One region of the Streptomyces sp. HUAS 31 genome, then DNA from elsewhere that is predicted to be linked to it. Evidence: riboswitches for the same ligand, from Rfam matches in the RefSeq annotation. Region 1 holds a riboswitch; the other holds the start of a gene.

Region 1 (5,671 bases):
GTCTCGCCGAGCGGCTGGTCGTCGCGGACGAAGGACCAGGCGAGCATGGTGACCGGCCCGGTGAGCATGCCCTTGACCGGGCGGGACGTCAGGGACTGGGCGTACGCCGTCCAGCGCACCGTCATCGGCTCGGGCCGCGAGATGTCACCGGCCAGGATCGGCGGGCGGACGTAACGGGTGCCGTAGGACTGCACCCAGCCGTGCTGCGTGGCGAGGTATCCGGTCAGCCGCTCGGCGAAGTACTGGACCATGTCGTTGCGTTCGGGCTCGCCGTGCACCAGGACGTCGATGCCGGTCTTCTCCTGGAAGGCGACGACCTCCTGGATCTCGGCCCTGACCCGGTCCTCGTAGGCGGCCGTGCCGATCCGGCCGGCCCGCAGGTCCGCGCGCGCGGTGCGCAGTTCGCCGGTCTGCGGGAACGAACCGATCGTGGTCGTCGGCAGCAACGGCAGCCCGAGGTGGGCGCGTTGGGCCGCGGCCCGCTCGGCGTACGACTGCGAGCGGCGGGCGTCCCCGGCGGTGACGGCTGCCGCACGGGACCGCACGGCCGCGTCGCGGGTGATCGGCGAGCTCGCTCGGGAGGCCAGGTCCGCCCGGTTCGCGGCGAGTTCGGCGGTGATCGCGCCGGTGCCCTGGGCGAGGCCCTTGGCGAGGGTGACGACCTCGGCGGTCTTCTGCCGGGCGAAGGCCAGCCAGCGCCGGATCTGCGGCTCGATGTCGCGCTCGGCGGCCGCGTCCAGCGGCACGTGCAGCAGGGAGCAGGAGGCCGCGACGTCGACCCGGTCGGCGAGACCCAGCAGGGTGCCGAGCGTGGCGAGCGACGCCGACAGGTCGTTGACCCAGACGTTGCGGCCGTTGACGACACCGGCGACCAGGCGCTTGCCGGGCAGCCCGCCGGCCGCGGCCAGCGCCTGGAGGTTGCCGCCCGCCGCCTCCGTGAAGTCGAGCGCCAGCCCCTCGACCGGGGCCTTCGCCAGCACGGGCAGCGCCTCGCCGAGCCGGCCGAAGTACGAGGCGAGCAGCAGCTTCGGCCGGTCGGTGCGGGCGCCGAGGTCACGGTAGGCGCGCCCGGCGGCGTTCAGTTCGGCCGGGGTGCGGTCCTGGACCAGCGCGGGCTCGTCCAGCTGGACCCACTCGGCGCCCGCCGCACGCAGGTCGGCCAGGATCCGCGCGTACACCGGCAGCAGCCGGTCCAGCAGGGTGAGCGGCTCGAAGTCCGCGGCGACGCCGGGCGCCGGCTTGGCGAGCAGCAGGTAGGTGACCGGCCCGACGAGGACGGGCCGGGCGGTCAGGCCCAGCGCCAGGGCCTCCTTCAGTTCGGCGACCTGCTTGGCCGAGTCCGCGGTGAAGACGGTGTCCGGGCCCAACTCCGGTACGAGGTAGTGGTAGTTGGTGTCGAACCACTTCGTCATCTCCAGCGGCGCGACGTCCTGCGTGCCGCGGGCCATGGCGAAGTAGCCGTCCAGGGCGTCGGTCTCGACGGCGACGCGATGCCGCTCGGGGATCGCGCCGAGCGCTACGGTGGTGTCCAGGACGTGGTCGTAGTACGAGAAGTCGCCGGTCGGCACCTCGTGGATGCCTGCGTCGGCGAGCCGGCGCCAGTTGGCGCGGCGCAGTTCGGCGGCGGTGGCACGGAGGGCGTCGGCGCTGACGCGGCCCTTCCAGTAGCCCTCGATCGCCTTCTTCAGTTCCCGGTCCGGGCCCTGACGGGGGTAGCCGTACACGGTGGCCCGTGCTGCCGCGGCTGCGGGCTTGGTGGTCACGGAGATCTCCTTCGCGAGATGAATCCCTGAGATCCCGGTGACGGGACGAGAGCGCGAAGGGTGACGGACCGGACGGCGACGGCCGCAGAGCCGTCCGCTCGGTCATGTTCGCCGACCCGCCCTCGAGGTCACCGGGAGTCCGCGCACGAGTGGTTCGTACGCGGGCAGTTGGCAGGTCTTCGGACTCGCGGGCACGTCCTCACCTCGTGAGGACTCCTACTGGCCGTCGCTTCCCAGGCCCGGTACGTCGGGCTCAGTGCTGATGACGGCGGTCGTTCCCGCTCACCGCTGCGGGGCAGTCCCGGATTCCCACCGGGTTCCCTCTTACGACGCATCCCGCCTGGCGGACGGGGCGAACCAGCTGCACCGGTCAGCCTACCCGGCCGTACGTGTGGAACCCCCGCCCGCTCTTGCGGCCCAGCAGCCCCGCCTCGACCATCCGCAGGAGCAGCGGGGGACGGGCGTACAGGGGTTCCTTGAACTCGTCGTAGAGGGACTCGGCGATCGAGGCGACGGTGTCGAGGCCGATCAGGTCCGCGAGCCGGAGCGGGCCCATGGGGTGGGCGCAGCCGAGTTCCATGCCGGTGTCGATGTCGGCGGCGGTGGCGAAGCCGGACTCCGCCATCCGGATCGCCGACAACAGGTACGGGATCAGCAGGGCGTTGACGACGAAGCCGGCCCGGTCCCGGGAGCGGATCACGGTCCTGCCGAGCGTCCGGGCGGCGAACTCCTCGACGGCGGCGGTCGTCGCGGCCGAGGTGTGCAGCGAGGTCACGACCTCCACCAGCGGCAGCACCGGAACGGGGTTGAAGAAGTGCAGGCCCAAGACCCGGTCCGCGCGGCCGGTCGCCATGCCGAGCCGCATGACCGGCAGTGAGGAGGTGTTGGTGGCCAGGACGGCCGCCGGGTCCTCGACGATCTTGTCGAGCGCGGCGAACACCTCGGTCTTGGCGTCCGGGTTCTCCACGACGGCCTCGACCACGAGCTGCCGGTCGGCCAGGTCCTCCAGGCTGCCGGTGAACACCAGACGGTCGAGCACGTCGGCCGCGGCCGGCTCCGTCAGTCTGCCCCGCCGTACCGCGCGGTCCAGCGACGCGGTCACCCGGTCCCGGGCGGCCCGCGCCGCGACCGCGTCCACCTCGCACACCACCGTGTCGAGCCCGGCCCGTGCGCACACCTCGGCGATCCCGGCGCCCATCTGCCCGCCGCCGACCACACCGACGCGCCGGATGCCCCCGCTCATGCCCCGGCCTCCGTCCGGCGCACCAGATGACGGGAATAGGCGTCCGGGGTGAAGAACAGCGGCAACTCGCCCGCCATCGCCGTCCGTTCGAAAAGCGCACGGATCTCGTCGACCGGCGCCCACGGGTACTCGGCGCCCAGAGCCGCGAGCTCGTCGTCGAGCAGTCCCAGCACCGTCTCCCGGTGGACGACCCCGTGCCGCAGCCACTGCCAGATCTGCACCCGGGCGATCTCGGCGGTGGCCGCGTCCGCCATCAGGCCGCCGACGGCGACGGCACCCTGCCCGCGCAGCCAGGCCGCGAAGCAGCGCAGCGCCACGGCGACGTTCGTGCGCACGCCGTCGGCGGTGGGCGGCCCGCTGATCCTGCGCACGGACAGCAGGTCGGAGGGCGTCACCTCCACGTCGTCACGCGTACGGTCGATCTGGTGCGGGCGGTCGCCGAGGACACCGTCGAACACCTCGCGGCAGACGGGGACGAGGCCCGGGTGGGCCACCCACGACCCGTCGAAGCCGTCCTCCGCCTCCCGTTCCTTGTCCAGCCGGACCTTGGCGAGCGCGGCCGGGTACTCGCCGGGCACCTGCGCGGCCATGGCGCCGATGGCATGGGCACCGCGCCGATGGCAGGTGCGCACCAGCAGTTCCGTGTACGCCCGCATGAAGGGGGCGGTCATCGTCACCTTCGCCCGGTCGGGGAGAAGGAAGTCGGTGCGGTGACCGAACGTCTTGATCAGGCTGAACAGGTAGTCCCAGCGGCCCGCGCCGAGCCCCGAGCTGTGCTCGCGCAGCTCGTAGAGGATCTCCTCCATCTCGAACGCGGCGGTCACCGTCTCGATGAGCACGGTGGCACGGACGGTGCCGCGCGGGATGCCGAGCAACTCCTGGGCGAGGACGAACACGTCGTTCCACAGCCGGGCCTCGTACCGGTTCTCCAGCTTCGGCAGACAGAAGTACGGTCCGTGGCCCGCGTCGATCCGGCGCCGGGCGCAGTGGAAGAAGTACAGCCCGAAATCGACGAGGGCAGCGGGCACGGGGCGCCCGTCGTACGCGAGGTGCTCCTCGTCCAGGTGCCAGCCGCGGGGGCGGACCACGAGGGTGGTGTGCCGATCCTCGACGTCGAGCAGGGCGATCTGCCCGTCGATGACGTTGTCCCAGGTCGGGGAGGTGGCGTCCTCGAAGTCGGCCACCCACACCTGGGCACCGGAGTCGAGCGCGTCGGACGCCGTACGGCGATCGGGCGGTCCGGTGATCTCCACGCGCCGGTCGGCCAGCCCCGGGGCGGGCGGTGCGACACGCCAGGTGGGATCGGCGCGGACGGCGGAGGTGACCATGGGGAAGTCGAGCGGGGTGCCCGCGGCGAGCCGGAGGGCCTGGCGCCGGCGCTCCCGCATCAGGTCCTGACGGCGCTCACCGAAGGCGGCGGCGAGGTGGCCCAGGAAATCCAGGGCGGCGGGGGTGAGGATCTCGTCGTGGCGACGGCCCGGAGCGCCGAGCACACGGACGTGATGGGTCAGGGCGGTGGTGGACAACGGTTTCTCCTGACAAAGGGCGGCGAGACGTCCTGTTCTTGGGGGCGCGGGGAACTGCGCGACCAGCCCCCGCACACCCGCAGCCGACGAACCGGCCTAATGGAACTGCTCTTCCTCCGTGGAGCCGGCCAGCGCGGTGGTGGAGGAGGCGGGGTTGACGGCCGTGGACACAAGGTCGAAGTACCCCGTACCGACTTCCCGCTGATGCCTCACGGCCGTGAATCCCTGCGCCTGCGCCGCGAACTCCCGCTCCTGAAGGTCGACGTACGCCGTCATCCCGTGCTCGGCGTAACCCCGCGCGAGGTCGAACATCCCGTGGTTCAGCGAGTGGAACCCGGCCAGCGTGATGAACTGGAACCGGTACCCCATGGCCCCCAGCTCCCGCTGGAACTTGGCGATCCGGTCGTCGTCCAGCGCGGCCTTCCAGTTGAAGGACGGCGAGCAGTTGTAGGCGAGCATCCGATCCGGGTACTCGGCGTGCACGGCCTCCGCGAACTCCCGCGCCTGCGCGAGGTCCGGCGTACCGGTCTCCACCCAGATCAGGTCGGCGTACGGGGCGTAGGCGAGCCCGCGTGCGATGACCGGCGCCATGCCGCCCCGCACCCGGTGGAAGCCCTCGGCCGTGCGCTCGCCGGTCACGAACTCGGCGTCGCGCTCGTCCACGTCGCTGGTGAGCAGGTTCGCGGCGAGGGCGTCGGTGCGGGCGATGACGACGGTCGGCACATCGGCGATGTCGGCTGCGAGCCGGGCCGCGTTGAGGGTGCGGATGTGCTGCGAGGTCGGCACCAGGACCTTGCCGCCGAGGTGGCCGCACTTCTTCTCCGAGGCGAGCTGGTCCTCGTAGTGGATGCCGGCCGCGCCGGCCGCGATCATCGCCTTGGTCAGCTCGAAGGCGTTCAGCGGGCCGCCGAACCCGGCCTCGGCGTCGGCGACGATCGGCGCGAGCCAGTCCGTGCGGTCACCGGCGTCCTCCGAGACGGCGATCTGGTCGGCGCGCAGCAGGGCGTTGTTGATCCGACGGACCACCTGGGGAACGGAGTTGACCGGGTACAGGCTCTGGTCGGGGTAGGTGTGCCCGGACTGATTGGCGTCCGCGGCGACCTGCCAGCCCGACAGATAGATCGCCTGAAGGCCGGCCC
Region 2 (5,671 bases), 1.5 Mb from region 1:
ACCAGGTTGTTCGCCACGATCGAGTCGCCCGTCGCGAAGAACGCGACCAGCCGGCCGATCATGTGCTGCTCACCCTCGGACAGCTTCGCGAGGTCGGCGACGTCCGAGTGGAGGTCGACCTCCTCCACGGTCCAGGTGTTCTTGATGGCGTCCCGGTAGCGCTCGTAGAAGTCCGGGTAGCGCATGGGACGCAGGGTCAGCTCGAAGCCCGGGTCGAGGAGATTGGCGTTACGGGTACTCATTACTGGCAGGCCTCGCAGGACTCGGGGTTCTCAAGGGAGCAGGCGACGGCGTCGGGCTCGGCGACCTGCTGGACGGGGATGGTCTTCTCGGACTGGGCGGCCTGGCCCTGGGCGGCGCGGGCGATGCGGGTCGCCGGGCGCGAGCGCAGGTAGTACGTCGTCTTGAGGCCCGACTTCCAGGCGTACGCGTACATCGAGGAGAGCTTGCCGATGGTCGGCGTCTCCAGGAACAGGTTCAGGGACTGCGACTGGTCGAGGAACGGGGTGCGGGCCGCCGCCATGTCGATCAGGCCGCGCTGCGGGATCTCCCAAGCAGTGCGGTACAGCGCCCGGACGTCCGCCGGGATCCAGGCGAAGTCCTGCACCGAGCCGTTGGCCTCGCGCAGCGCCTCGCGGGTGCGGGCGTCCCAGACGCCCAGCGCCTTCAACTCGTCGACCAGGTAGGAGTTGACCTGGAGGAACTCGCCGGAGAGCGTCTCGCGCTTGAACAGGTTGGACACCTGCGGCTCGATGCACTCGTAGACACCGGCGATGGAGGCGATGGTGGCGGTCGGCGCGATGGCGAGCAGCAGGCTGTTGCGCAGGCCCGTTGTCGTGATCCGCTCGCGCAGCGCCGCCCAGCGCTCCGGCCAGGTGAGCTCGACGCCGTAGTGGTCGGGGTGCAGCACACCCTGGGCGGTACGGGTCTTCTCCCAGGCCGGCAGCGGTCCGCTGCGCTCGGCGAGGTCGGCGGACGCCTCGTACGCGGCGAGCATGATCCGCTCGGCGATGCGCGTGGAGAGCTCTTTCGCCTCGGCCGAGTCGAACGGCAGCCGCAGCTTGAAGAAGACGTCCTGGAGGCCCATCGCGCCAAGGCCCACCGGCCGCCACTTGGCGTTGGAGCGGCCCGCCTGCTCGGTCGGGTAGAAGTTGATGTCGACGACTCGGTCGAGGAAGGTGACGGCCGTGCGGACCGTCTCGTCCAGGCGCTCCCAGTCGATCTCGCCGCCGGTCACGAAGGCGCCGAGGTTGACCGAACCCAGGTTGCAGACCGCCGTCTCGCCGTCGTCGGTGACCTCCAGGATCTCCGTGCAGAGGTTGGAGGAGTGCACGACATGGCCCGGCAGGGCCGTCTGGTTGGCGGTGCGGTTGGCGGCGTCCTTGAAGGTCATCCAGCCGTTGCCGGTCTGCGCGAGGGTGCGCATCATGCGGCCGTACAGATCGCGGGCCGGGATGGTCTTGCGCGCGAGCCCTCGCTCCTCGGCCTTGCGGTAGGCCGCGTCGAACTCCTCGCCCCACAGGTCGACCAGCTCGGGCACGTCGGCGGGGGAGAACAGGGACCACTGGGCATCGGCGTTGACCCGGCGCATGAACTCGTCCGGGATCCAGTGCGCGAGGTTCAGGTTGTGCGTACGGCGGGCGTCCTCACCGGTGTTGTCCCGCAGCTCCAGGAACTCCTCGATGTCGGAGTGCCAGGTCTCCAGGTAGACCGCGGCCGCGCCCTTGCGCCGGCCGCCCTGGTTCACGGCGGCGACCGAGGCGTCCAGCGTCTTCAGGAACGGGACGATGCCGTTGGAGTGCCCGTTGGTGCCGCGGATCAGCGAACCCCGGGAGCGGATGCGGGAGTACGACAGGCCGATGCCGCCGGCGTGCTTCGACAGGCGGGCGACCTGGTGGTAGCGGTCGTAGATGGAGTCGAGCTCGTCCTTGGGGGAGTCCAGGAGGTAGCAGGACGACATCTGGGGGTGCCGGGTGCCGGAGTTGAAGAGCGTGGGGGAGGACGGCAGGTAGTCGAGGCGGCTCATCAGGCCGTAGAGCGCGGCGACTTCGTCGACGGAGCGGGTGGTGTCGTCCTCGGCGAGACCGGCGGCGACACGCAGCATGAAGTGCTGGGGCGTCTCGATCACCTTGCGGGTGATGGGGTGCCGCAGCAGGTACCGGCTGTGCAGGGTGCGCAGGCCGAAGTAGCCGAAACGGTCGTCGGCGGCCGTGTCGACCAGGGCGTCCAGGCGGGCCGCGTGCAGACGCGCGAACTCGGCCGTGCGGTCGGCGATGAGGCCCTCGCGGTGGCCGACCGCGACCGACTCGGTGAAGGACGTCACACCCTGCGAGGCGGCCTCGGCGGCGATGGAGATGGTCAGCAGCCGGGCGGCGAGCCTGCTGTAGGCGGGGTCCTCGGAGATGAGACCGGCCGCCGCCTCGGTGGCCAGCTCGCGCAGCTCCGCCTCGTCGGCCCGGGCGGACCGGCCGCGCAGCGCGGCGGCGGCGACCCGGCCGGGGTCGGCGTCGGGGAGGTCGGCGGTCAGCTCGGCCAGGAGCCGCAGCAACGCGGTTCCGGGGGCGTCCGCGTCGGTCGGGACCGATGGGACGACTGAGGCCGGATCTGCTGGCGCGATGGTCACGTGGGGGCTCTCCCTCGCTCGGCACGGGGGCCTTGCGGAGGGCAGGGGGCAGCACACGAGCGCACGCGGCGTCGCGTCCACCGGCCCATTCCACGAGGCCCGGACGTCAGGGCGCACCGGCCGGTCGGCCGGGCGCGCTGTCGGCAGGTCCTCGGACTGACTCCTGTGCACAACTGTGGGAACAGACATGCACAAGTACACCGTTGCGGGACAGTTCCGGATTCGCACCGGATTCCCCTGCGGCGACAGCGAGCATGAGCATACATCTTGTGCTCACCCGCCACGCCACCCCCAGATGTTGTGTCGCGCTGGTTTCAGAGCGTCAACTCATAGGTGAGGAGAGTGATGTCGACGAGCTGCGGGATCGGATTCCAGTCCCGCTCGGGTGTACGAACGAAACCCAGCCGTTCGTAGATGCGGTGGGCGCCGTGCATGGTGCGCTGGGTCGACAGGACGATCCGTACGCAGCCCTCCGTGGCCCGGGCGCGGTCGACGCAGGCGCGGACGAGGGCCTCGCCGGCGCCGCGTCCGCGGCCCGCCCGGTCGACGGCGAGCATCCGGATCTCGGCCTCGCCGGAGCGCGCGATGTCGGCCATGGGGCCGCCGCTCGGCACGAAGGTCACCCCGCCCAGCAGCCGGCCGTCCGCGACGGCCACGAGCACCTCGGCGGCGGCCGCGCGCTTGGCCACGTCCCTGAGCTCGCCGAGGTACTCGTCGCTCTCGCCGAAGTCGAGGAGTCCGTCGTGGAGATAGGCCCGGGCGGTGATCTCGCCGAGCGCGTCGAACTCGTCGGGTTCCGCCGGGCGGATCGCGATGTCCATGGGCCCGAGTCTGCCGGACGGCCGGGTGGGCGGGCCCGGGGTTTTCCGCCGAGGGCCGCCGGGTTGCGGGGAGTTCCGGGAGTGCTTCCATGGAGATAGGTGTCGGCGCCCCGCGGTCGCTCCGTTTCGAGAGCCGTTCTCGGAAGGAGACGAACGATGACGAGGGTCGTCGGCAGTCCGCCCGGCAAGAAGCGGCCGCGCAACGCGCCGATGGCGACGCTGGCTCCGAGGCGGGCGGCCGACCGGGTCAGACAGGGGTTCGTGGGCCACCGGCACAAGATGGCGATCCGCCTGGAGGCACGCGGTGGAACCGCCCGCCCCAAGAAGTGGCGCCGGTGGTTCACCTACACCAACGTCACCCGGGCCATCTGGACGGTGGCCGCGCTGGCCGTGCTCGCGTGGGTGGTGGAGGGCCTGTACATCGTGATCGCGGGCCACACGACCGGCTTCGAGAAGTGGCGGCAGGACAACGACGGCTTCGAAACGGTCATGCGCTTCGTCGGCCCGGTGCTCGCCGCGTCGCTCGCCGCCACGCTCTTCCTGTTCTGGTGGTACCGGTGGACCAAGCGGCGCTATCTCGCCAAGGCACGGGACGACCCTCACGGGATGGTCCTCACCGCCGGCCCGGACACCGCGGAGATCGTGGGCCGGGAGGAGATCGCCCAGGTCATCGCCGAGCGGCTGCGCGAGCGCGCCACGCGCCGGCCCTATCTGCTGGTCGGCGGTGTCGGCGTCGGCAAGACCGCCGTCCTGGTACGGCTCACCGAACTGCTGGCGGAGCACAACGCCGTACCTGTGCCGATCCGGCTGCGGGACGCGAACGGCGCCACCGACCTGAACTTCGAACGCATGGCCAAGCAGCGCTTCACCGAAGAGGCACCCAGGGGCATCCTCGCCCGCGGCAAGACCGAGCGGGTCTGGCAGCAACTCCTCGCCGACGACAAGCCGGTCGTCATAGCCGACGGACTGGAGGAGGCGCTCCTCGGCGACGGCCTCGAACAGAACCGGGACAACATCATCCGGCGGGCCATCGAGCGTGCCTACGAGGAGAGGCTGCCCCTGGTCATCGCGTCCCGGCCGCACAGCCCGCTGGAGAGCACCCCGGCCGCGATCGTGGAGCTGGAACCGCTCAGCGAGGAGGAAGCGCTGCGGTTCGTGCAGGCACGCGTCCCGGAGACGGACGAGCGCCGCGTCGACTGGATCGTGGAGACGGCGGAGGTGACCGAGTCGCCCGTCTACCTCCAGATCGCCCGTGAACTGCACCGCCACGGCGCCCTGGAGCACGACCGGCCGGACAACGACCCGCAGCACATGAACACCCGCAGCCGTGACCGCGGCATGCTGCGGCTGTGGCTGCTGGAGACCTGGGACGAGGCGCTGTGCGAGGGCCGGCTGCGCCGGGACGTCGCCCTCAGCCGGCGCGAGCGCAGAGACGCCGTCGAGGTGGTCTCCGCCCTGGCCTGCGTGGGGTTGCTCCAGGACAAGCTGGAGGTCGGCCTCGGGGAACTGCTCGACTCGGACGTCCACCCCGGTCCGATGCGGCGCGCGCAGGCCCGCGCCGAGCACCTGTGGGCCGGCGGACGCGGCTTCGACCGGTACGGCAGGCGCGGGAACGTCTTCTCCGAGTGGCACCGGCAGCAGATCTGGGACGTGCTGTGCCGGCGGATCGGCGCGGACGAGAGGAAGCGGCTGCGCGGGGGCAACATGGACCAGTGCCGCGCCGCCCTCGCCCGCATCGCGCGCAACGCGGACAGGCTGGGCCTGGTGGAGGGCTTCGAGCGCAGGGTCCGTTTCCCGCACAGCATCATCCAGGCCTACTTCGGCTACCGCGTACTGCGGCAGCTGGGGGAGCGGGGCGCGGGGGAACTCGTCGAGCACGTGCTCCAGCCGCCCGGACCCAGCCGTGAACTGCTCATGGCCCTGGTGCTGTTGTCACGCCGCCGGGCCGCAGGGGTCAGGGCCCGCCGGGAAGGCGTCCGTGCCGAGGTGACCAAGGAGATCGAGGAACGGCTCCGCCGCTCACGGGTGCGCGGGCACACCCTGGCCCACCGGCTCTGCCGGGCCGCGGAACGCCGCACGGACGATCCGAAGGCACTCGACCTCTACGCGGCCGCCGTGGAGATCGAGAGCGTGGAGGACGCGCCGCGGCTGCTCGGCCACATCCTGGACGAGGTGCTCGGGACCTGGGCCGGTTTCAAGGGCGACCGGCGCAGCCTCGACGACGCCA

Evidence for each region. A riboswitch is a leader RNA that binds a small molecule or an ion and turns the genes downstream of it on or off. The one in region 1 is predicted to bind cobalamin.
Region 2: linked by a shared signal. The riboswitch ahead of PGH47_RS28360 (ribonucleoside-diphosphate reductase subunit alpha) and the one ahead of metE (5-methyltetrahydropteroyltriglutamate--homocysteine S-methyltransferase) in region 1 are both predicted to bind cobalamin.

Annotation. Positions count from the first base shown of each region.
Region 1 covers NZ_CP116353.1:7,797,013-7,802,683, forward strand. Annotated here, with positions in the region: gene metE (5-methyltetrahydropteroyltriglutamate--homocysteine S-methyltransferase) at 1-1,763, opposite strand, end outside; cobalamin riboswitch at 1,917-2,140, opposite strand; gene PGH47_RS34535 (3-hydroxybutyryl-CoA dehydrogenase) at 2,134-3,006, opposite strand; gene aceB (malate synthase A) at 3,003-4,532, opposite strand; gene aceA (isocitrate lyase) at 4,629-5,671, opposite strand, start outside.
Region 2 covers NZ_CP116353.1:6,338,188-6,343,858, forward strand. Annotated here, with positions in the region: gene PGH47_RS28355 (ribonucleotide-diphosphate reductase subunit beta) at 1-242, opposite strand, end outside; gene PGH47_RS28360 (ribonucleoside-diphosphate reductase subunit alpha) at 242-2,623, opposite strand; cobalamin riboswitch at 2,749-2,885, opposite strand; gene PGH47_RS28365 (GNAT family N-acetyltransferase) at 2,938-3,444, opposite strand; gene PGH47_RS28370 (ATP-binding protein) at 3,601-5,671, shown strand, end outside.